2 regions of the Companilactobacillus sp. HBUAS59699 genome follow, and region 2 is predicted to be linked to the other one. Evidence: riboswitches for the same ligand, from Rfam matches in the RefSeq annotation. Region 2 holds a riboswitch; the other holds the start of a gene.
What was found. A riboswitch is a leader RNA that binds a small molecule or an ion and turns the genes downstream of it on or off. The one in region 2 is predicted to bind tetrahydrofolate.
Positions count from the first base shown of each region.

Region 1: it holds a riboswitch for tetrahydrofolate, as region 2 does, so the genes downstream of both, U8519_RS03895 (folate family ECF transporter S component) here and U8519_RS08735 (folate family ECF transporter S component) in region 2, are expected to answer to the same signal.

Region 1 is NZ_JAYKTV010000002.1:65,839-77,235, reverse strand. Features, by position in the region: gene U8519_RS03960 (class I SAM-dependent methyltransferase) at 1-571, shown strand, start outside; gene U8519_RS03955 (nucleoside deaminase) at 576-1,052, shown strand; RNA gene ffs (signal recognition particle sRNA small type) at 1,096-1,178, shown strand; gene dnaX (DNA polymerase III subunit gamma/tau) at 1,305-3,032, shown strand; gene U8519_RS03940 (YbaB/EbfC family nucleoid-associated protein) at 3,084-3,392, shown strand; gene recR (recombination mediator RecR) at 3,396-3,995, shown strand; gene U8519_RS03930 (YaaL family protein) at 3,997-4,284, shown strand; gene tmk (dTMP kinase) at 4,512-5,162, shown strand; gene U8519_RS03920 (cyclic-di-AMP receptor) at 5,164-5,487, shown strand; gene U8519_RS03915 (DNA polymerase III subunit delta') at 5,491-6,444, shown strand; gene U8519_RS03910 (initiation control protein YabA) at 6,456-6,809, shown strand; gene rsmI (16S rRNA (cytidine(1402)-2'-O)-methyltransferase) at 6,823-7,695, shown strand; gene U8519_RS03900 (acyl-[acyl-carrier-protein] thioesterase) at 7,697-8,434, shown strand; THF riboswitch at 8,518-8,614, shown strand; gene U8519_RS03895 (folate family ECF transporter S component) at 8,684-9,208, shown strand; gene tsaB (tRNA (adenosine(37)-N6)-threonylcarbamoyltransferase complex dimerization subunit type 1 TsaB) at 9,307-10,029, shown strand; gene rimI (ribosomal protein S18-alanine N-acetyltransferase) at 9,998-10,549, shown strand; gene tsaD (tRNA (adenosine(37)-N6)-threonylcarbamoyltransferase complex transferase subunit TsaD) at 10,562-11,397, shown strand, end outside.
Region 2 is NZ_JAYKTV010000004.1:47,093-58,489, reverse strand. Features, by position in the region: gene U8519_RS08755 (APC family permease) at 1-1,119, shown strand, start outside; gene hutH (histidine ammonia-lyase) at 1,156-2,706, shown strand; gene U8519_RS08745 (YitT family protein) at 2,816-3,694, shown strand; gene U8519_RS08740 (formate/nitrite transporter family protein) at 3,712-4,476, shown strand; THF riboswitch at 4,491-4,591, shown strand; gene U8519_RS08735 (folate family ECF transporter S component) at 4,631-5,155, shown strand; gene U8519_RS08730 (bifunctional folylpolyglutamate synthase/dihydrofolate synthase) at 5,192-6,496, shown strand; gene U8519_RS08725 (hypothetical protein) at 6,678-6,830, shown strand; gene U8519_RS08720 (ACT domain-containing protein) at 6,831-7,265, opposite strand; gene U8519_RS08715 (winged helix-turn-helix transcriptional regulator) at 7,374-7,763, opposite strand; gene U8519_RS08710 (MFS transporter) at 7,828-9,042, opposite strand; gene thrB (homoserine kinase) at 9,197-10,072, opposite strand; gene thrC (threonine synthase) at 10,059-11,397, opposite strand, start outside.

The DNA of each region.
Region 1 (11,397 bases), on a different contig from region 2:
TCTAGAACACGAGATCAAAGAGTTCAATTTTACTTTGAGAAATAATAATCTAACTTTTACTTCAGATGCAGGCGTATTCTCACGTCAAACGGTGGACTTTGGTTCGCGTGTTTTGATAGATGCAATTAATTTTGATGAAGTTCCAAGTGGTAATATTTTGGACGTTGGCTGTGGCTACGGTCCAATTGGACTATCTCTTGCCAAAGAACAAACATCACGAACAGTCGATATGACTGATGTTAATTTACGAGCTATGGATTTAGCCAAGAAGAATGCTGAAACTAACCGAATCAATAACGTTAATATTTTCGAATCCAATGTGTACGAAAAGATAGACAACAAATATGCTTTAGTAGTTTCAAATCCACCGATCCGAGCGGGTAAGAATGTTGTATCAGGTATTATCAGTGGCGCTAAGGAACACTTAGTCGAAAATGGAGAACTTTGGGTCGTTATTAAAAAGAAACAAGGTGCTCCTTCAGCTAAGAAATTAATGGATGCAACATATGGTAATGTTGAAATCGTTACTCGTGAAAAAGGATATTATATTTTAAGAAGTAAGCTGGTTTAGTTAGATGATTTTTTCAGAAGAACAAATTAATCATTATATGGATCAAGCGATTGATGAAGCTTTGAAGGCTCAAGAACGTGCTGAAGTTCCTATTGGTTGTGTAATTGTTGACAATCAAACTGGCAAAATAATCGGTCGTGGATCGAATGAACGTGAAGAAACCCAAGATGCCATTAAGCATGCGGAGATCATTGCGATTGAGGAGGCGTGTGCTTCAATTGGAAGCTGGCGCTTGGAACATACGAGTTTGTTTGTAACGCTTGAACCTTGTCCAATGTGTGCAGGGGCAATTATTAACAGTCGCATCGAAGAGGTTATTTTTGGTGCCAGTGATCCCAAAGCTGGTTCAGCTGGATCGATCGTTAATTTACTGACTGATACTCGATACAATCATCAGCCGGATGTCTTGGCTAATGTCAAGGAACAAGAGACCGGCGACTTGTTGCGGAATTTCTTTAGAGAAATCCGCCGTAAAAAGTAGCATTAATTATTGATTTATAGTATTATAGTTAGTGCCGAAAGGCCTTAGGGCAATGGTGCTCTTGTGAATCGTGTCAGGTTCGGAAGAAAGCAGCACTAAGTGAGTTGTGCCATGTGCCTTTTGTTATGTATATTAGCCTCCTAATCTTAATTGATTAGGAGTTTTTTTATTTTTAGATGTGTAATCAATTTCGTAAGTCTGTGTGATATTTTGTGGTAAAATTTAAGTAATGTGTTAAAGCAAGGAGGAAATATGGCATATCAAGCACTATATCGAGTTTGGCGTCCCCAAACTTTTTCAGATGTAATTGGTCAAGGTGTAATCACGCAAACCTTACGTAATGCTGTGGCAAGTAACATGACCAGTCATGCCTATTTATTCAGTGGTCCACGTGGTACTGGTAAAACTTCTTGTGCCAAGATATTAGCGAAGGCAGTTAACTGCCTGAATCCACATGATGGTGAGCCTTGTAATGAATGTGAAATCTGTAAGGCTGCGAATGAGAATCGTTTGAATGATGTGATTGAGATCGATGCCGCCTCCAATAACGGTGTTGAGGAGATCCGTGATATTCGTGATAAGGTCAAATATGCACCTACTGAAGCTAAGTTCAAAGTTTATATTATCGATGAGGTTCATATGCTTTCACAAGGTGCTTTTAATGCTTTACTGAAGACTCTGGAAGAACCACCTGAGAATGTTATGTTTATTCTCGCAACTACGGAGCCACAGAAGATTCCAGCAACAATTATTTCAAGAACTCAGAGTTTTACTTTTAGAAGAATTTCTCGTCAAGATATTCTTGATCGAATGGTTTACATCTTAAATGATAAGAACATCGAGTATGACGAAGAAGCTTTGAATATTATTGCTGCTTCTGCAGAAGGTGGAATGCGTGATGCCTTGAGTATTTTGGATCAAGCATTGTCATATGGTGATGATACCTTGACGTTGAAGAATGCTCAAGAAGTCACAGGAGCACTGAGTAACGAACAGATCGTATCGTATATGACGGCCATTGCTGACAATCGTCCTGCAGATGCCTTGACTAGTTTGTATCAGATTTTGGCTAGTGGTCGTTCAGCAGTCCGATTCACTGAAATGATAATTCGAGTTTGTCGTAATTTGATCTTGTACAATTCCAATTCTGACCTATCTCAACAGATGGATAAGTCAGTCATGACGGATGAATTATTGGCAATTGCCGATAAGTTCGATAATACTAGATTGTTTTATATTGTCGATCAAGTCAGTGCAACTCAGAAGAACCTGAAGAATTCCAATCAGACTGATGTTTATATGGAGATTTTAACTGTTAAGATCAGTGAACCTAAGGTTGAACAACAAATGATCACTACTGCTCAACCTCAAACAAACAATGAAGAGTCGGTGGATAATCATCGAGTAGATCAACTTGGTGATGAAATTGCTAATTTGAAACAAGAAGTAAAACAATTATCGAATCAGGCACCAGTACAAAATAATAATCAAAGATCGAATAATAAGCCTAAACGAAGCAGTAAAAAAGGAACTCATCTAAATAAAACGGCTATCTATCAAGTCCTAGAACATGCTACAAAAGCTGATCTGAATACGGCTAAGGATATTTGGCCGGATCTAATGAGTATGCTGTCGATCACTCAGAGATCGATCATGAGTATTTCTGAACCGGTGGCAGCTTCTAATGACGGAATCGTCGTTGCCTTTGATTATGAAATGTGGTTTGAAACAGCTCAAGATGGTTTCTTAGATGAATTGACTAATAATGTGGGCAAGTTGTTGAAGAAGGATTGCCAAGTTGTATTGGTACCAAAAGCCCAATGGCCAATAGTTCGAAAAGAATATATTGATAATAATATTGATTCTAACAAGAGTAACAATGTAGAATCTAAGTCAGAACAAAAAAAGACTGATCCCACAGTTGATGAAGCCTTGAAATTATTCGGTGACGATGGTGTGGTTGAAGTTAAAGATGATTAATAAAATAACTAATTAAAAGGAGAATTACTTATGAGTAAAGGAATGCCAAATATGGGTGGAATGGGTGGTAACATGGCCAATATCATGCGCCAAGCCCAAAAGATGCAAAAAGAAGTTGCAGCTGCTCAAGAACAATTAAGCCAAACAGATTATGAAGGACATTCAGTTGACGATTTTGCTATCGTTAAAATGAATGGTGACAAGAAAATCTTAGATATTAAAATCGATGAAAAGATTATTGATCCTGACGATCCTGATACATTGCAAGATATGCTTATCGATGCTTTGAATGATGGTATGGCCAAGGTCGACAAAGATAAAGATGCCAAGTTAGGTAAATACACAAACGGGTTGATGTAATCAATGAGATATCCAGAGCCAATTTCAAAATTAATTGATAGTTATATGATGTTGCCAGGAATTGGTCGCAAAACAGCGACAAGAATGGCGTTCTTTACATTAGGCATGGATAAGAGTCAGGTACAAGAATTTGCCGACAATCTTATGTCTGCTAAGAATGATTTAAAATTTTGTAAGATCTGTGGAAATATTACTACAGACGATATCTGTTCAATTTGTCGTGACAAGAATCGTGACCAATCAACAATCTTGGTTGTTGAGCAGCCAAAAGATATAATGTCATTGGATGATATGAATAGTTATAATGGTTTGTATCATGTCTTGGGGGGAGTTCTATCACCAGTTGATGGCGTAGGTCCTGAAGACTTGAACATCAAGCTATTGCTTAATCGTTTACGTGAAAATAGTAAAGTGCAGGAATTGATTATTGCTACAAACGCAACTCCAGAAGGAGAAGCAACAGCGCAATACTTAGCCAAACTGGTAAAACCGGCAGGTATAAAAGTAACTAGACTAGCTCATGGATTAGCCGTTGGATCAGACATTGAGTATGCCGATGAAATGACTTTGAAAAGTGCTGTTCTAGGTCGCAGGGAGATCTAACATGTTTGGTAGAAAAAAAGATAGTGTTGAAAAAATCGAAAATGATCGATTGATGGATAGTATTCATAGAATTCAACAACAGATCAGTAATTCGCAGCATATAATGAATAATTCACTAGAAGTTTCAGACGAGGCCAGATTACAATTAAGAATCGATCGTGCCAAGTATCAGTTCTTGTATTTAGAAGCCAGACGCCGCAAAGCACAGGCCAAACATACAACTGATATTATTTTTGGCGATGAAGATACATTTTTGAAACAACCTAGCCGAGCTGAGAAACATTGGTAGAGAGTGGAGAGGTGACGGGCAGACCATGAGCATTACCTAGGCTAAACAATGATGCGGTTTTGGCATCCTTGTTTAGGCGTAGTAAGCGCAGTGGTTGGTCACCTCGCAACTCGTTTTAGAACCCACAAAGTCGCTATCTACAAGTAGATAACGGCTTTTTCAATAGCTTGTTTACCAAAACAATATCAAGTAAAATAGAACCAATGTATTAAAAGGGAGAGTACTAGATGTCAGGTATATTTATATCATTCGAAGGTCCAGATGGAGCCGGTAAGACTACGGCCTTGAACGCACTGATTCCAATGTTGAAAGAACGTACAAGTAAGGAATTAGTTGAATCACGTGAACCTGGTGGCAGTGAAATAGCCGAACAGATCAGAAAAATCATATTGGCTGTTCACGATGAAAAAATGGATGATAGAACAGAAGCTTTATTATATGCAGCAGCTCGCAGACAGCATGTGGTCGATGTCATCAGGCCAGCTTTAGCTGCTGACAAGGTTTTGTTAAGTGATCGCTTTGTTGATAGCTCCATCGCTTACCAAGGTGGAGGCCGCAAGATAGGTACCAAAGAAGTGGCTGAAATCAATGATTTTGCAATTGAAGGTACTTTACCAGATTTGACAATTTATTTTGATATTTCACCAGAAGTTGGTCTATCTAGGATTCGTAAGGATCATGAAGGCGAAATGGATCGCTTAGAGCAAGAAGCTTTGAGCTTTCACAAGCGAGTTCACGACTCTTATCTTGACTTAGTAGCAGCTAATCCTGATAGAATAAAGAGTATCAATGCAGAACAGAAACCGGAAAAAGTTGTTTCCGATACATTAGAAGTAATTATTACGAGATTTCCAAACGTATTCGATGGAGGTAAATAAAATGAAAGTAATTTTAGCAATTGTTCAAGATAAAGATAGTCAACAATTACAGACACACTTAGTAAAGAGTGACTTCAGAGCAACACGTCTTCCTTCAACCGGTGGATTTTTGAAGTCCGGTAACTCAACTTTTATTATTGGTGTCGAAGATGATAAAGTTGATGCAGCGTTGGAAGTAATCAAGAAGACTTGTCATACTAGAACACAATATGTCACTTCAACATTTGCATTGCCAGAAGCCACAGGGATCAATGATCCAATCGAAGTCCAAGTCGGAGGAGCTACTTGTTTTATCCTACCTGTGGATAAATTTGTAAGATTTTAAACAATGGGAAACTTACTAAGCGAGCAGCCACGAGTACTGCATGAATTTCAGAAGATTATTCAGTCTAATATGTTGTCCCATGCTTATTTGATCGACAGTGCTTCATCGAAGATAAGGCAGCAGGTAGCGATTTGGTTAGCACAGAGTCAGTTCTGCGATAATTTGCAAGATGGGATGCCGGATCAAACTTGTCAAAAATGTCAGACGATAGCACTTGGGGATAATCCGGATGTTTTGGAAGTCAAAACAGATAAGCAAAGTATCGGTGTCGATGATATTAAATACTTCAAAAAAGAAGCTAATATGACAGCTACTCAAGGTAACCGTCGTATCTTGATCATCGATGAAGCTGAAAAAATGACTAACGCTGCCAGTAATAACTTGTTGAAGACTATCGAAGAACCTGAAGGCAATCTGATGATGATTTTGTTAGCAGATTCTGCTAAGCAAATGTTACAGACGATTCGTTCACGTGTTCAAATATTTCATCTATCTAACAGTAGTAATGAAGAAGAGATCGATAGTTTAGTTAAACTCGGATATAAAACTGAACAAGCACAGACAGCGTTAAAAATTTCTGATATCAAATTCTTACAGGCAACAACTGGTGAAAATTATCAACAACTGGCTGCTGCTTTGAACGTCTGGATGAAAGAATGCAATCAGAAAAAAATAAATAGTTTTATAGACGTACAGACTGATATAATGCCATTGGTGGAGAATAAGAGCCACCAGCATTTGGTTTTCGATATGATGAATCAGATGTTTAGTGATATATTATCAATTAGGTACAATTTAAATAAATCACTTCTTATTAAAGAAGATGTTCTTTCAAATAAAAGTATTCAACAGATCGTTAGTTTTTCGGATGAATTATTTAAGGCTGAAGAAATGTGGAAGAGTAACGTCGCATTTCAAGCAATTTTAGAGGATTTGTCATTAAAATTTGTGGGTTAGTAGGTGAGACAATGGCAGAAAAGGATTTGTATGACGAGTTTGCATCTATCTCTAATCAATTAGGTAGCTTGAGTAACCAAATTGATGCGCTCAAGGAACAACTATCGAAAGATTTGGAAGAAAAAGAAGAACTCAAGATGGAGAATCACAATCTTCGCAAACAATTGGAAAAACTTGGATATGAAGACAAGAGTTTTAACGAAAGTGAATTGCCTACTTCACGTTTGAACTTAGAGAAGTTGTACCACAAGGGTTTCCACGTGTGCCAACAATTTTATGGTTCTCATCGCAAAGAGAATGAAGAGTGTGTTTTCTGTCTCGGAGTAATTTACGGGCATCACAGTAAGCCGAATAAAAATAAGTAAGGGAGCATTTTGAATGAATGAACAAAGGAGTTTTGTTAATAATTCGAAGGGCTGCCTTTTTTTAGTGCCAACACCGATTGGCAACTTAGATGACATGACCTTTCGAGCCGTCAAAATTTTGCAAGACGCAGATTTGATCGCGGCAGAGGATACTAGAAATACGAAGAACCTATTGAATCATTTTGAGATCACGACAGACTTGATCAGTTTTCATGAACACAATACAGCACAACGAATCCCTGAGTTGATCGAAAAAATGAATTCAGGAATCAATATTGCTCAAGTGAGTGATGCTGGAACACCGTCGATCAGTGACCCTGGTAAGGAATTAGTTAAGGCCGCGATCGAAGCTGATATTGCCGTAGTTCCACTACCCGGTGCCAGTGCTTCAACCACCGCGCTCATTGCTTCTGGAATTGAACCACAACCGTTTTATTTCTATGGTTTCTTACCGCGTAAAGGTAAGGAACGCACGGAAGCACTTGAGGACTTATCACAACGGATCGAGACTTCGATTATTTATGAATCACCATATCGAGTTGTTAAGACAGTCGAAGATCTGAAGCGATTCTTTGGTGGAGACCGTCGAATAACTCTTGCCCGTGAGCTAACTAAGATTCACGAAGCATTCTTACGTGGGACTATCGATCAAGTGATCGAATATTATCAAGAACATGACCCCAAAGGTGAGTACGTTTTGATTTTATCAGGGAAGACGGTCGAAGAAGTTGAAGATATGTCTGACTCAGAGATCATCAATTCGATTGATTTATTGATTCAATCAGGCGAGAAGCCTAACAAAGCTATTAAAGAAGTGGCCAGTCAAAATGACCTCCGTAAACAGATCGTTTACAATTTATACCATGGAATTGGGAAGGAAGAATAAAGTGACAGAACAAATCTATTCACAGGAAATAGAATTTCCATTTTATTTCGCTAATTTAACGGGTGACATGCGTCTATCATCATTAGTCGATGCAATGTTATTGATCTCAGAGAAGCAATTACACGAGTCAGATTCTGATAGTTCAGAGATGGTCCAACGAGGATTAGGTTGGGTCGTCGTTCAATATCATATGGATATTAAAAAGATGCCCACTCTGGGTCAAAAACTAAAAGTAAGTACTCGTGCAACGAGTTATAACAAGTACTTCTTCTATCGTGATTTTTGGATCGATGACTTAGACGGCAACCGCATGGTCGATCTTTCCAGTGCCTTTGTTATTATTGATGTTAAAGCACGTAAGATGGTTAGTGCAGCTGATCAATTGACAGATTTCTTTGGAGCTGAAGAAATTACTAAGATCAAACGCTTTGCCCGCTTGCGTGAGCCAGAAGACTATGACATCAAGAAGAGTCAACATATTGGCTATTACAATATTGACGTTAATCGCCATGTGAATAATTCTTATTATTTTGATTGGATGGTTGATTCATTAGGAATCGACTTCGTGGAAAAGCATCGTGCTAAGAGTATGGATATTAAGTATGACAAGGAATTGAATATCCACAGTGAACCAGAAGTTTTCGCCAAGATCGATGAAGAGAACTTAACCACAACTCATTGGATCAAGAGTGATGGTGAATTGAACGCCGTTGCTAAGATAACTTGGGAAGAAAAATAATTATATCAAGTTATGAAAAAGGTTGTAAGCATAATCCTTAGGTCGAATTATTAACTTATGGTAATATGTTCAAGTAAAATATTTTTGGGGTAGGATTCAAAGCGTAAAGTGCCGGCGGAACGGAATGTGAACACCGGACGAAGAGCTATTGCTTGCGATTTTGTTTCCGCATTCGCCACTTTATATAGTTAGTTAATTCGTTAGCCTCTAGTTATATGTTGTGGCAGCTCCTACGAGGAGATGTCGTGAATGAATACGAAAAGTCGTGTTATCAATGTCCACGAAATGACGTGGATGGCTTTATTAATTGCAATGGAGATGGTTTTGAGCAAACTGTCGATCGGTAGCAATACCTTGAAGGTTGGCTTCAGCTTCATAGCAATAGGACTAATGGGATATTATTTTGGACCTTATAAGGCAGCAATCGCTAATGTGGTCGCTGATATTATTAGTAACGTAATAATGCCAGCACCGGGAGGTTTCTTCTGGGGCTTCACATTTTCAGCGTTAGTAGCTGGTCTGATCTATGGTTTTGTACTTTACAACCACAAGGTAACGATCTGGAGAACCTTCGTGGCTGTCTTGTTGATTACGGTGATCGTTAACACAGGATTGAACACGTTGTGGATTCAAATGATGACGAACTTGCCATATTGGACATTGTTAGTTCCAAGAATTCTCAAGGAATTATTTAGTTTAGTTTATCAAACAGGATTGTTATACTTGGTTCTTAAATGGATCAGCAATTCTAGATTTAATAGAATCGGCCGTTGATGGTCGATTTTTTTATTTCCAGAATGGATCCATGGTATAGTTCATTTTCGTTATATAATTATGTGGTAGAATATTCCTATTAAGATTGAGGGGATCATATGAAAATTTTAGCTTTTGATACATCAAATAAGCCATTAAGTGTTGCAGTTGTTGAGGATGGTAAGGTTCTCGCACACGTTGAATCTACTGAAAAGAAAACACATAGTATTACATTATTACCCGATATTCAAAAATCACTCGCAGATGCTGATTTATCAGTAAACGATATCGATCGAATTGCGGTTGCTGACGGTCCGGGATCTTACACTGGAGTAAGAATTGCAGTAACAGTTGCTAAGACATTAGCCTTTACTTTGAATAAACCCCTGGTAGGAATCTCTAGTTTACAATTACTAGCAGCTGACGGTAAGGAAGACAAACTCTGTGTTCCTTTGATGGATGCTAGAAACGATAATGCTTATGCAGGTGTGTATTTGAATAAACAAGGAGAGATCGTTAATATCGTTGAAGATCAACACATTACGATGAACAAATTGTTAGATTTATTACAGAACTATGATGAAGATAAGCTAGAATTCATTAATGCCACTCAAAGATTGACCGATTTGATAAGAGAGAAATATCCGACTGCCGATATCATGTCTGATGAAGATAGTTTGCCAGATGCAACTAAGTTGGCGAAGTTAGCAGAACATGCTGAAACCGTAAAAGATATTGATAGCTTTGTACCAACATACTTGCGCCTAACACAGGCTGAACATGATTGGTATGAAAAAGGTCACAAGGACGATGGCAATATTTCCTATGTTGAGGAAGTTTAAAGAAACACTTTGGCCAACAGGACATGTAGATAAGTATCCCTTTGAGCAACAGTCGGTTAGTATTGATGGTAGAAATTTCATACTGCGTAAATCGAATTCAAGTGATACTGGTGACTTTATGAATATTCAAGAAAAAGTTTATTCACAGCCAGTACCGTGGCCAGTTGATATCGTTGATATGGAATTGAGAAATAAAAATGCTTTGTATTTGTCACTAGTGGAAGATGCCACTTGTGTGGCATTTATTGGAGTGTCCTTGAAAAACAAAAACGAAGCTCATATTACTAACATTGCTGTAATGCCGGGATTACAACATCTAGGTATTGGACATTTGTTTTTAAATCAAGTATTTGATTATTGTCGTAAATATGAGTTCTCGTCCCTTTCACTTGAAGCAGATATTGAGAATGATTCTGCAATTAGTCTTTATCGAGCATTTGGGTTTAAAACTAGAACTATTCATGAGAAGTATTACTTTAGAAATCACCATGATGCTTTGGAGATGGTGGTGGATCTGTAGGTGGAAGAAATTTTGAAAAAAGATACATTGATATTATCGTTCGAGAGCAGTTGTGATGAGACCAGCGTAGCTGTTATTAAGAATGGTAAGGAAATATTATCAAATATAATTGCAACACAAATCAAGAGTCATCAACGATTCGGTGGAGTCGTTCCAGAAGTAGCCAGTCGTCATCACGTTGAGGAGATCACTCATTGTATCGATTTAGCAATGAGTGAAGCTGAAGTAACTTATGATGATATCGATGCAGTAGCTGTTACTTATGGACCAGGATTAGTTGGTTCATTACTGATTGGAATCATGGCCGCTAAGACAGTGGCGTTTGCCCATAACTTACCATTGATCAAAGTAAATCATTTGGCAGGTCATATTTATTCGGCTAACTTCGTAACAGATTTGAAGTACCCATTCATGGCCTTATTAGTGTCAGGTGGACATACTGAACTAGTATTGGTCACAGCTCCAGGAGAATTTAAGACTCTCGGAGATACGCGTGATGATGCTGTTGGTGAAGCCTATGACAAGATCGGTCGAGTACTAGGTATCAATTATCCTGCCGGTAAACAAGTCGACCAAATGGCTGCAGTCGGTAAAGATGTCTTTGATTTCCCACGTGCTATGGTTCAGGAAGATAACTTGGACTTCAGTTTTAGTGGTCTTAAGAGTGCCTTCATCAATCGTGTTCACCACGCTGATCAGGTGCATGAAGATTTGAACAAAGATGATCTTGCCGCCAGTTTCCAAGGAGCAGTACTTGATATTTTGAGTAATAAGACCTTCCGTGCCTTGAAGCAACATCCGGTTAATCAATTAGTTGTTGCTGGTGGAGTTGCTGCCAATCAAGGACT
Region 2 (11,397 bases):
GCTAAAACAGCATTTGGTGACTTCGTTGGATTCAACGTTGGTATCCTAGGTTGGTTCGTTACTATCGTAGCTTGGGCTGCTATGGCAGCTGGTTTTGCTAAATTATTGATTCAAACATTCCCTTCGTTAGAAGGAAAAAACACAATTATAAGTATCTTATTAGTAACGTTCTTATCAATTATCAATAGTACTGGTATTAAAACTTCAAAGGTTTTTACAATTACAATTACTATCGCTAAGATTATTCCAATTATTGCATTTACTCTTGTTACAATCTTTTTCATTAAACATGGTATCAAAGTTGGACACTTCACACCGTTCGTACAATTGAGTCCTGGAATGACGATTTCTAAGGCTGCATCTTCAACTGCGTTGACAGTGTTCTATGCATTTATCGGATTCGAAGCCTTGCCAGTTGTTGCTGGTGAGATGCGTAATCCAAAGAAAAATGTTCCTAAGGCTATTATCGGATCGATCAGTATCGTTTCATTATTCTACTTCATGATTATTGCCGGAACCATCGCAATGCTAGGAACAGGGATCTTACAAAGTAACGCTCCTGTTCAAGATGCTTTCGTAGAAATGATAGGACCTGCTGGTAAGTGGATTATTTCAATCGGTGCATTGATCTCAATTGCTGGATTGAATATGGGTGATTCACTGATGATCCCTCGTTATGGAGCTTCTATCTCTGACGAAGGATTGTTACCAAAAATTATTGCTAAACAAAATAAAAAAGGCGCTCCATTCGTTGCCATTATCGTTTCAGGTATTATTACAGTTCTATTCTTACTAAGTGGTTCATTCGAACAATTAGCTGAATTAAGTGTTGTTTTCAGATTCTTTCAATACATTCCAACTGCACTTGCCGTAATTTGGTTAAGAAAGAAAAAAATGGACAACGAACCAGTCTTCAAACTACCATTCGGACCAGTTATTCCTGTAATTTCCATTATTGTTAGTGCTTGGGTAGTTGCTGCAGCTAATCCGGTTAACCTTATTGCTGGACTTGTGGGTGTAATTGTAGCAAGTACAATGTACTTCTTGTTTATTAGAGGTAAGAAATTGGGATCTGATGGGAATTCAAATATAGATTCAGATGATGTAGATCCAGCTTAAAATTTTGAATTATAAAAATAAATGGGGGTTTTACAAATGATCAAAGAAAAGACAATCGTATTAGACGGTAACAGTTTGAAACTTGAAGATGTTGTTTCAGTAGCACGGAATAACGTCAAGGTAAGTATCGCACCTGAGTCAGAACAAGCAGTTAATGACTCACGTAAGATCATCGATAAGATTGTTGAAGACAAACGTGTTGTTTATGGTGTTAACACAGGATTTGGTTCACTTTGTAATGTAAGTATTTCTCAAGAAGACACAGCTCAATTACAAGAGAACTTGATCAGAACACATTCATCAGGTTATGGCGATCCATTCCCAGAAGATGTTGTTCGTGCCATTATGTTGATTCGTGTTAATTCACTTGTAAAAGGATTCTCAGGAATTCGCTTGAGTACAGTTAAAGCATTGATGGATATGTTAAATGCGGGAGTACATCCATTTATTCCTGAAAAAGGTTCATTAGGTGCATCAGGAGACTTAGCTCCATTAGCACATATGGTTCTGCCACTATTAGGATTAGGTAGAGCTTATTACAAAGGCGAATTACTACCTGGTAAGACAGCCATGGAAAATGCTGGTCTTGAACCAATTCGCTTGAGTGCTAAAGAAGGACTAGCCTTGATCAACGGAACTACAGTTCTAACAGCTGTTGGTGCTTTAGCAACATATGATTCAATCGAATTATTAAAACTCTCAGATATTGCTGGTGCATTATCATTAGAAGTTCATTCCGGTATTTCAAGTCCATTCGAAGAAGATCTACACACGATTCGTCCACAAAGTGGTCAATTAGCAACAGCTCGTAACATCCGTAGATTGATCGATGGTTCAGACTACACAACTGAAGCAACACAGGACCGTGTTCAAGATGCATACACATTGAGATGTATTCCTCAGATTCACGGTGCAAGTAAGGATTCAATTGCTTACGTTAAAGAAAAAGTCGAAATCGAAATCAACTCAGTTACTGATAATCCAATCGTTACTCGTGAAGGAAAAGTTATCTCAGGTGGTAACTTCCACGGTGAACCAATGGCACAACCATTTGACTTCCTAGGAATTGCTGCTTCAGAAATCGGGAATGTTTCTGAACGTCGTGTAGAGCGCTTAGTTAATACACAATTAAGCAAGATGCCTTCATTCTTAGTTAAACATCCTGGACTTAATTCAGGATTCATGATCACACAATATGCTTGTGCTTCACTTGCTTCAGAAAACAAGATCTTAGCACATCCAGCCAGTGTTGATTCAATTCCTTCATGTGAAAACCAAGAAGACTTCGTAAGTATGGGTACAACTGCTGCACGTACAGCCGCAGAAATCATTGGCAATTCAAGAAGAATCGTTGCTACTGAAATCATGGCTGCTTGCCAAGCCTTAGATATCAAGTCACGTCAATACGGACTTGGAAAAGGTACACAACCTGCATACGAAGAATTCCGTAAGTCAGTTAGTTTCATCGAAAATGATAAAGATATCGAAATTTACGACGAACTAAATAAAGCCACAGAAGTGCTTGAAAATGGTAATTTATTGAACGCTGTTGAAAAGACAGTGGACTTAGATATTCAATTTAAATAATTAGCATATGAGCAAGTAAAAAAGTGTTGAATGACTTAGACCGCTGCGAACCTTTTTACTTGCTCTTTGTGGTATCAAAAGTTATTTAGAAGGGATGCAAATTTAAAACATGTTGAATGATAAGCGAGAAAAGTTTTGGCAAGATGTAGTTACCAAACTGACGATTGCTATGATATACGCTGTCTTATATTCCATGGCTTTGAATTTCTTCTGGCAGCCAGGACATATTTATTCTGGCGGATTAACTGGTATAGCTCAGATATTATCAACACTTGCTGAAAGAGCCGATAACATCAACATACCTATCTCAGTTATTTATTACCTGCTTAATGTTCCGATGTTCATTCTGGCATGGTTCAAGATCAATCGTAAGTTTGTTGTGTTTACTATCATTGCAGTTACATTTGCTTCATTTGCCATTCAAATAATGCCTAATATGACGTTGATCGAAGATCCAATAATTTGTGCAGTTTTCGGTGGATTGATCAATGGATATTCAATGGGATTAGCTCTTAAACACGGTATTTCTACTGGTGGGATGGACGCATTGATCATTACCTTGCGTCAGGCAACTGGTATTAGTGTTGGAGCGATTTCCATGGCTTTTAATGGTGTGATTGTTTTAACTGCCGGCTATTTGTTCGGCTGGCCATATGCCTTTTACAGTTTGGTTTCGATCTTTGTCAGTGGAAAGGTTACTGATCTGGTCTACGTCAAGCATCAAAAGGTCCAAGTGATGATCATTACACGTCGTCCAGATGTTGTAATACCGGCACTGCAAAAGAAATTAAAGCGTGGTATAACTGCTATACCGCAGGCTTATGGTGCATATGATTTTAATACTCAATCAGTTTTGATCACGGTTATCACCGTCTATGAGATGGAAATCTTAGCTGCGATCATGAAAGAAGTAGATCCAAAGGCGTTCGTTAGTGTTTCGCAAGATATTAAGATCTTGGGGACGTTTGAGGAATTGGATATAGTTTGAAAATAGGGGATGAGAAAGTGTACAGTCCTGAAGAAATTGTGGAATTAAGTATTACCAAAGGAACAGCCAAGATTCAAAAGCCGCTTCTGGCAAAACTTATTCTAGGATTCATCGGAGGTGCCATGATTTCCTTAGGATATTTAGCCTACATCAGAGTTTCAGCATCGATTCCATCTGATTTGGCTAGTATTGCCGCCTTAGTTGGCGCATCCGTCTTTCCCATTGGTTTGATCGTTATCTTATTAGCTGGTGGCGAGTTAGTGACTGGTAATATGATGGCGGTCAGTTTGGCAGCATATGCTAAACAAGTTTATTGGTGGGATTTTGTTAAAAATTTGATTATTATTACATTCGCCAATTTTATCGGTGCCGTTTTTGTAGCTTACTTCTTTGGGTATATTGTGGGATTGACTCATGTTGGAATTTTCCGTGATGATTTGATCCATATTGCTCAAAGCAAAGTAGCATCACCCTTCATAGCCAGTTTTGTCTCGGGCATCGGTTGTAATTGGTTTGTCGGTTTAGCATTGTGGCTCTCATACGGAGCTAAAGATGCTGCCGGTAAGATAATCGGTATCTGGTTTCCAATTATGATATTTGTTGCCATTGGATTCCAACATAGTATTGCCAACTGTTTTGTGATTCCTGCAGCCATCTTCGAAGGTGCAGTTACTTGGGGAGATTTCTTGAATAACTTGATACCAGTTTATTTAGGAAATATTGTTGGTGGTTCTATCTTTGTTTCAGGATTTTATTACTTTAGTTATAAGTTTCAACATTAAAAAATATCAAATAGGACAGAGTAGTTGGTAGAGCGTTAAGTGTCGGAGAGACGGAATGTGCTTTCCGAACGAAAAATGACGATCCATTTGCGGTTTTGCCAACGCATTCGCTGCATAAAGATTTATGTGGCAGCTCTAAAAGGAGATGCTAGGAATGGATAAAAGAAGCAACGCACAATTTATAGCAACAATGGGATTATTAATTGCATTAATGATAGTATTGTCACAAGTTTTTGGTTTTGAAACACAATTGTTAAAAATAACTTTTGATTTTATACCGCAAGTTGTTATGGCTAGTTTATTCGGACCACTTTGGACGGGGATCGGATCAGTCATTGCGGATTTGATTGGTAGTACAGTTCTTGGTAAAGGTGCATTCTTTATCGGTTTTACCCTCAATTCATTTATTACGGGTGTCTTGTATGGATATTTCTTCTATAAGAAACCAATAAGTTGGAAGAATGCCTTTTTATGCGTATTGTTGAATACTTTGATTATTAGTTTGTTCTTAACACCATTATGGTTATCAATTATGTACAAGATTCCGTTCACAGATGGTAGATTGTGGATGATTCGCATCGTCAAAGCATCAATAATGTTGCCACTTCAAACTGTTATGATCGTATTCTTTGGCAATGTTATTCCATTTAAGTCACTATCTAAGAGATTTGCTGCATAAAGGTAATCATCGCATCAGTATAAAGGGGTGTTAATTATGATCAGAACAGGTGAAGAAGCCGTAGCTTGGATTCATACGAGAAGAAAATTTGGATCAAGACCAGGGTTAGATAGGATCAATGCCTTGTTAAAGATGTTGGACAATCCAGAAGATGAGGTTAAGAGTATTCACATTGCTGGAACGAATGGGAAGGGATCAACTGTCATGTATCTTCGATGTCTATTGGAAGAACTCGATTTGACAGTTGGAACATTTACCTCACCGTATATCGAAACTTTCTATGAACGTATTTCAGTAAATGGACAACCAATTCCGGAGGATGATTTCGTTGAATTAGTAAATGTGTTTATGCCATTGATTGAACGATTAGATGAAGATGAACACTTACAAGGTATAACTGAATTTGAAATTCTAACTGGGATGGCATTTTATTACTTCAAAGATCGAGTCGATATTGCCATTATTGAAGCTGGAATCGGTGGATTGATGGATAGTACCAACGTTGTCCATCCGATGCTTACAGCAATTACAACTGTTGGCTTGGATCATGTTGATATTTTAGGTGATACGCTAGCAAAGATTGCTCAACAAAAAGCTGGTATTATCAAATATCATGTTCCTATCGTGGCTGGGGATATTCCGGATGAAGCTTTATCGGTGATCGATCATCAAGCTACTGAAACCCACGCTCCTTTTTATGGTGAGAATAGAGATTTCTTAGTTGATTATATTGGATTTGATAAGAACCGTAATGAGAGGTTTAATTTTAGAAATCACCAATTTGATCTCAAAGATCTACGGATTCCACTCAAGGGTAAACATCAGACTGAGAATGCTGGTGTGGCCCTGGAATTATTCTCCTTATATTGTCAGCATGAAAGTATTCGTGTCAATGAGAGTCACATTCGTTCAGGATTAAAAAAGGTTCGTTGGCCTGCTCGGATGGAAACGGTCAGTGAAGATCCAATGATCATTATGGACGGTGCCCATAACCCGCATGCAATGCGTCGTTTAACTGACAATATGGTTAATGAATTTGGTGATAAGCATATTAACGTGTTGTTCTCTGCCATTACAACCAAAAACATCGATGAAATGTTGAATATGCTGGAACAAGTGCCAAATATTGAGATCACGATAACTACTTTTGATTTTCCTAGTTCATTAAATTTGGAAGATTATGCCGGATTGAAGAATATCAATGAGATAACGTTGGTAGACGACTGGCACGATGGGCTTGATGATATTAAGTCTAAAATGGGATCAGATGATGTATTGTTTGTTACTGGTTCGTTGTATTTTATTTCTCAAGTTAGAGATGAGATGAAGAAGGTTCATTAGTCGCTGTTGAATATAAGTGACCATAAAAAAACGAGTTCTTGTTTAGAAATCACAGGTTGGATTTCTTACAAGAGCTCGTTTTTTGTTTGCGCATTAAATAGGCATATGTTATTCATTATTTCGTCACATTTTTTCGTTACATTAGTATTAATAATTAATCTAATTAAACGGAGGACAGTGCATGAATTTTTTAACGATTCCTCTGACATTTGTCATTGGGTTGTCATTTTTGTTGTCAGCTAGTCACATCAAAAGTAAGTACATTTCAAAATTCTTCTATTGTATTGGTACCTTTGGCGTGATCATTGCAATGTATATTGCTTGGCCTAAATAGTTACTCGACAGATATCAATTGAACATTACTGATAAAATCAAATTCACGTAATTTATCCATTAAATCGTCAAGCGTGCCGGTTAGATGGCTAATATCTAAGGAAATGACAACGCTGGCAATATTGTGGATCGGAATGTTTTGGTTGATCGTCAAGATACTAGCGTTAGTCTCTGAAATAATTCCTAGTACTTTGGATAGGATACCTTGTTCGTGATTTAACATCATTGAAATCAAGGCTTTACGATCACTCATATCTTCATCTGGAAGATAGACTAGGTCCTTATATTTGTAGTAAGTGCCACGACTGATACCGACCATCTTAACAGCTTCACTAACGTTGTTTGATTTGCCAGTCTCTAACAAGTCACGGGCTTTGATAACTTTATCAAATGATTCTGGGAGAATAGAACTATCAACTATATAATATTTTTCCACGATAAATCCCCTCGCAATTAATTGTATAAACTCTTTTAAAAGTATATCACGATTAATAAACTAATGTTCAATCAAAAAGAACAGTTCGTTATGAACTGTTCTTTTTAGTTATTCAACATCTGATAGGTCTTGTGTATCTAGATAATCGCTTTTTAGTAGAATAATGTTTTCACCTTTGGCTTTGCGACGGGCAATGTTGTCTTCACCCCAGAGGCACAATTCTTCAAGGATGCGATTCAAGCTGTCTCCGTATTCAGTCAATGAGTACTCAACCTTAGGTGGTATTTGATTGTAGACTTTACGTGCCACGATGCCGTCGTCTTCTAATTCACGTAATTGTTGCGTCAACATTTTTTGAGTGATATTGGGAATGGCACGGCGTAATTGTCCGGTACGCATGGTTTGATGTTTGAGGTGGCAGAGAATGATTGGCTTCCATTTTCCACCAATAATGCTCATAGTAGCTTCAACGCCAATATTATAAATAGATTGTTTCATAAATAATTACCATCCTCATAAACTAGTATTAATATCTTACCATCATTCGAAGATTACTCAAGTTTTAGCAATTCTCTAATTCAATATCATTTGGTGTCAAGTCTTTGGCGGCAACCATCTTTTGTAGGACAACGATCAAGACGATTCCAACGACCAGCATGGCTATTCCTAACCAAGGAGTATTACTCAATTGATCAGCAGCGACAGCTTGTCCACCGATCGATGAACCAAAGGTGATACCGACATTGAAAGCTGAAATATTTAAAGCTGAAGCTAGAGAAATTTCGTTAGGTGTGAATTTTTCAGCAAGTTGAACGATATATAGCTGTAATCCGGGAACATTCATGAAGGCAAATAATCCCATGATCAAAATCGAAATCAAGCCTAGTAGATGCATGTTCATAGTTAATCTAACAAGTATCAAGGCAATGCCAAGTCCGACTAACATTTTTAGTAGTGCCTTTAGTGGATTCTTGTTGGCCAAACGACCACCGAGCGTATTGCCAATAGCGACAGCTACACCATAAAAAATTAAAATAATGACGATTGCGGCTTCGGACCATCCCATTTGTTTATTTAAAATAGTCGTTAAATAAGTATATACGGGGAAGGTTGCGCCGTATCCAAGAGCAGTGATGATTAAGATAATTAGTAATTCTGGTTGTTTGATGATTTTCCACAAGCCTTTTGCATTAGTTGGCTTAGGAAGTGGTAGGTTATTTGGTACTAAGATAATATTAGTGATCAATCCGATCAAACCTAATATTACTAGGAAGAAGAATGATGCACGCCAATTGATGTTTTGACCGATAAAAGTTCCTAGTGGAACACCAGTCACAGTAGCAACAGTTAAGCCGGTGAACATAACAGCTATCGCAGAAGCACGTTTATTTGGTTCCACTACATCAGCAGCAATCAGTGAAGCAATTGCCATGAAGATACCGTGTGATAGAGCCGTTACGATTCTACCTAATAATAGAATCCAAAAAGTTGGTGCCAAGGCGGCGATCAAGTTACCAATAATGAAGCTGACCATGATGCCGATCAGTAATTTTTTTCTTCCCCAACGATTGGTGATCAAAGTCAAAATTGGAGCACCGACCATTATTCCAGCAGCGTAGATGGAAACAGTCAATCCACCAGTTGCTAGAGAGATATTAAAAGTCTTAGTTAGTATCGGCATGATCCCGACACTGATGAATTCAGTTGATCCAATGGCAAAAGCACTGATAGCTAATGACATTAAGATCCATGTTGGTGATACTTTTTTGTTGTTCATATTTTTAACTCCCTATATGTGTTTTTGAACATGAATATCATTATAAGGGGTTAGATCAATTAAACAATTACGTACTTTAAAGTGCAGTAGGTACTAAAAAGTGCCCATAAGAAACAACACAGGGAGGTTGCCGTTTCTTATGGGCACTTTTAATTTAGATTATTTCAGCCGTTGCGCCGTTAGTATCAACTGTCAAAGGCTTGATTTGCCAGTTAGGGAAATCACTGGATATTCTGTTTGTTAAATCAGTGACTTGATTCTTTTGAGCAATTGCCATCAAAGTCGAACCACTACCGCTAATGTAGAGAATGACATTTTCTTCCTGACAAATTTTTAAGACTTGATCATAGTCAGGGATCAGTTTTTTACGATAAGGTTCGTGCATTTTATCGACGATTGCTGATTGAATCATCGGCATATTTCCGAGTTCTAAAGCTTTTATTAATACTCCTAAGTGGCCGATCTGATATATCGCTTCAGAATAACTCATGCTAGCAGGCAGAACTTCACGTGCTGCTTCAGTGCTGATGGGATAGTCGGGGATCATTGCTACAAATTGCAACTTATCGCTGACTTTATAATGTGCAACTTGAATATCACCATTGTGATTGATTGAAGCACAGAGTCCGCCATAAATTGCTGGCGATACGTTGTCAGGATGTCCTTCGATAGCAGTTGCCAGGTTTAGGATTTCTTCATCTGATAAGTTGTTATCGAACCAAGCGCTGGCACCCTTTAATCCAGCCACGATACAAACGGCTGAACTGCCTAATCCACGTGCGATAGGGATGTCATTGTCGATACTGATTTTGAGATTAGGGATGTCTTGTTTCATGTATCGACAACCACTAATGAAGGCTCGATAAATTAAATTATTTTCATTTTGGTATTTTTTGGGACAGCCAGTGATTTCAAGTTTTGAAGTGCTATTTTCGAAGTCAATTATTCCGTAGAATGAAACAGCTAAGCCTAAGCTATCGAAGCCGACACCGATATTGGCACTTGTAGCGGGAACTTTAATTCTTATCATACAGGTCAGCCTCAACTTTCATTTTGACATATTCGCGCATGTCGTCTTTTTTAATTACATCTTTGTGCAGAATCGGTAAATCCCAAACTCTGGCTAAATTTTGTGGAATTGGGACACCAGTATTTTTTTGAATGTCCTTCATTAACTGCAGATCATCATCTGAGTTGTTTTCAAGAATGGCATCCGCAACGACATTGACAAATTTATATGGACTGGCAGTACTCAACAGGATCGTTGGGCATGAATCGTCGATTTTTTGATAATCACGCATAACCTTGTAACCGACGGCTGTGTGTGGATCCATCAAATATTTATAGTCACTGTAGACCTCTTTGATCGATTCTTTGATTTCGTCATCAGTACTGTATCCACAATAGAAATCATCTTGAATGTTCTTCAATAATTGATCAGAAACTTGATATTTTCCATTCTTTTCTAGTTGGTTCATCAGTTTCTTGACGTATTCTGTGTCGCCGTTGCTCTTGTAATATAGCAATCTTTCAAAATTGCTCGATATTTGAATGTCCATACTTGGAGCAACTGTTTTGAAGAAGGGACGGTTGCGGTCATAAATACCACTGTTGAAGAAGTCAGTTAAGACGTTGTTTTCATTACTTGCAACGATGAATTTGTTAACAGGTAGTCCTAATTGTTTGGCCAGATAGCCTGCTAGAACATCACCGAAGTTACCAGTTGGAACGCTGAAGTTTACTTTATCACCGTTATGGATCTGCTTGTTCTCGACTAACTTCTTATATGAATAGAAGTAATAGACGATTTGTGGAATCAAGCGACCGATGTTAATTGAATTAGCACTTGATAAACTGATCTTATCGCCCAATTCTTTCTTTAAAGAAGCATCGTTGAGGATTTTTTTGACATTACTTTGAGCGTCGTCAAAGTTACCTTCAATAGCGGCAACTTCAGTATTATTGCCGTTAGTTGATGCCATCTGCAGTTGCTGAACTTTACTAACACCGTTATGTGGATAAAAAACAGTAATGGCAATTTTATCGGAATTTTTAAATCCTTCTAGAGCAGCCTTGCCAGTGTCGCCACTTGTGGCTGTTAAGATCATTACTCGTTTATCGGCAATTGAGTGTTTCATTAATTGTGGTAATAATTGTAGGCCGACATCTTTGAAGGCACTTGTTGGTCCGTGAAATAATTCTAATACGTGGAAGTTATCAACTTTAGTGACGGGGGTTATTTCGTCAGTATCAAAGCTTGAGCTATAAGCGTCATTAACACAGTTAGAGATCTCTTGATCAGAAAAATCTGGCAGTAATTGTCTCAAGACTAGTTTGGCAATATCTTGATAATTT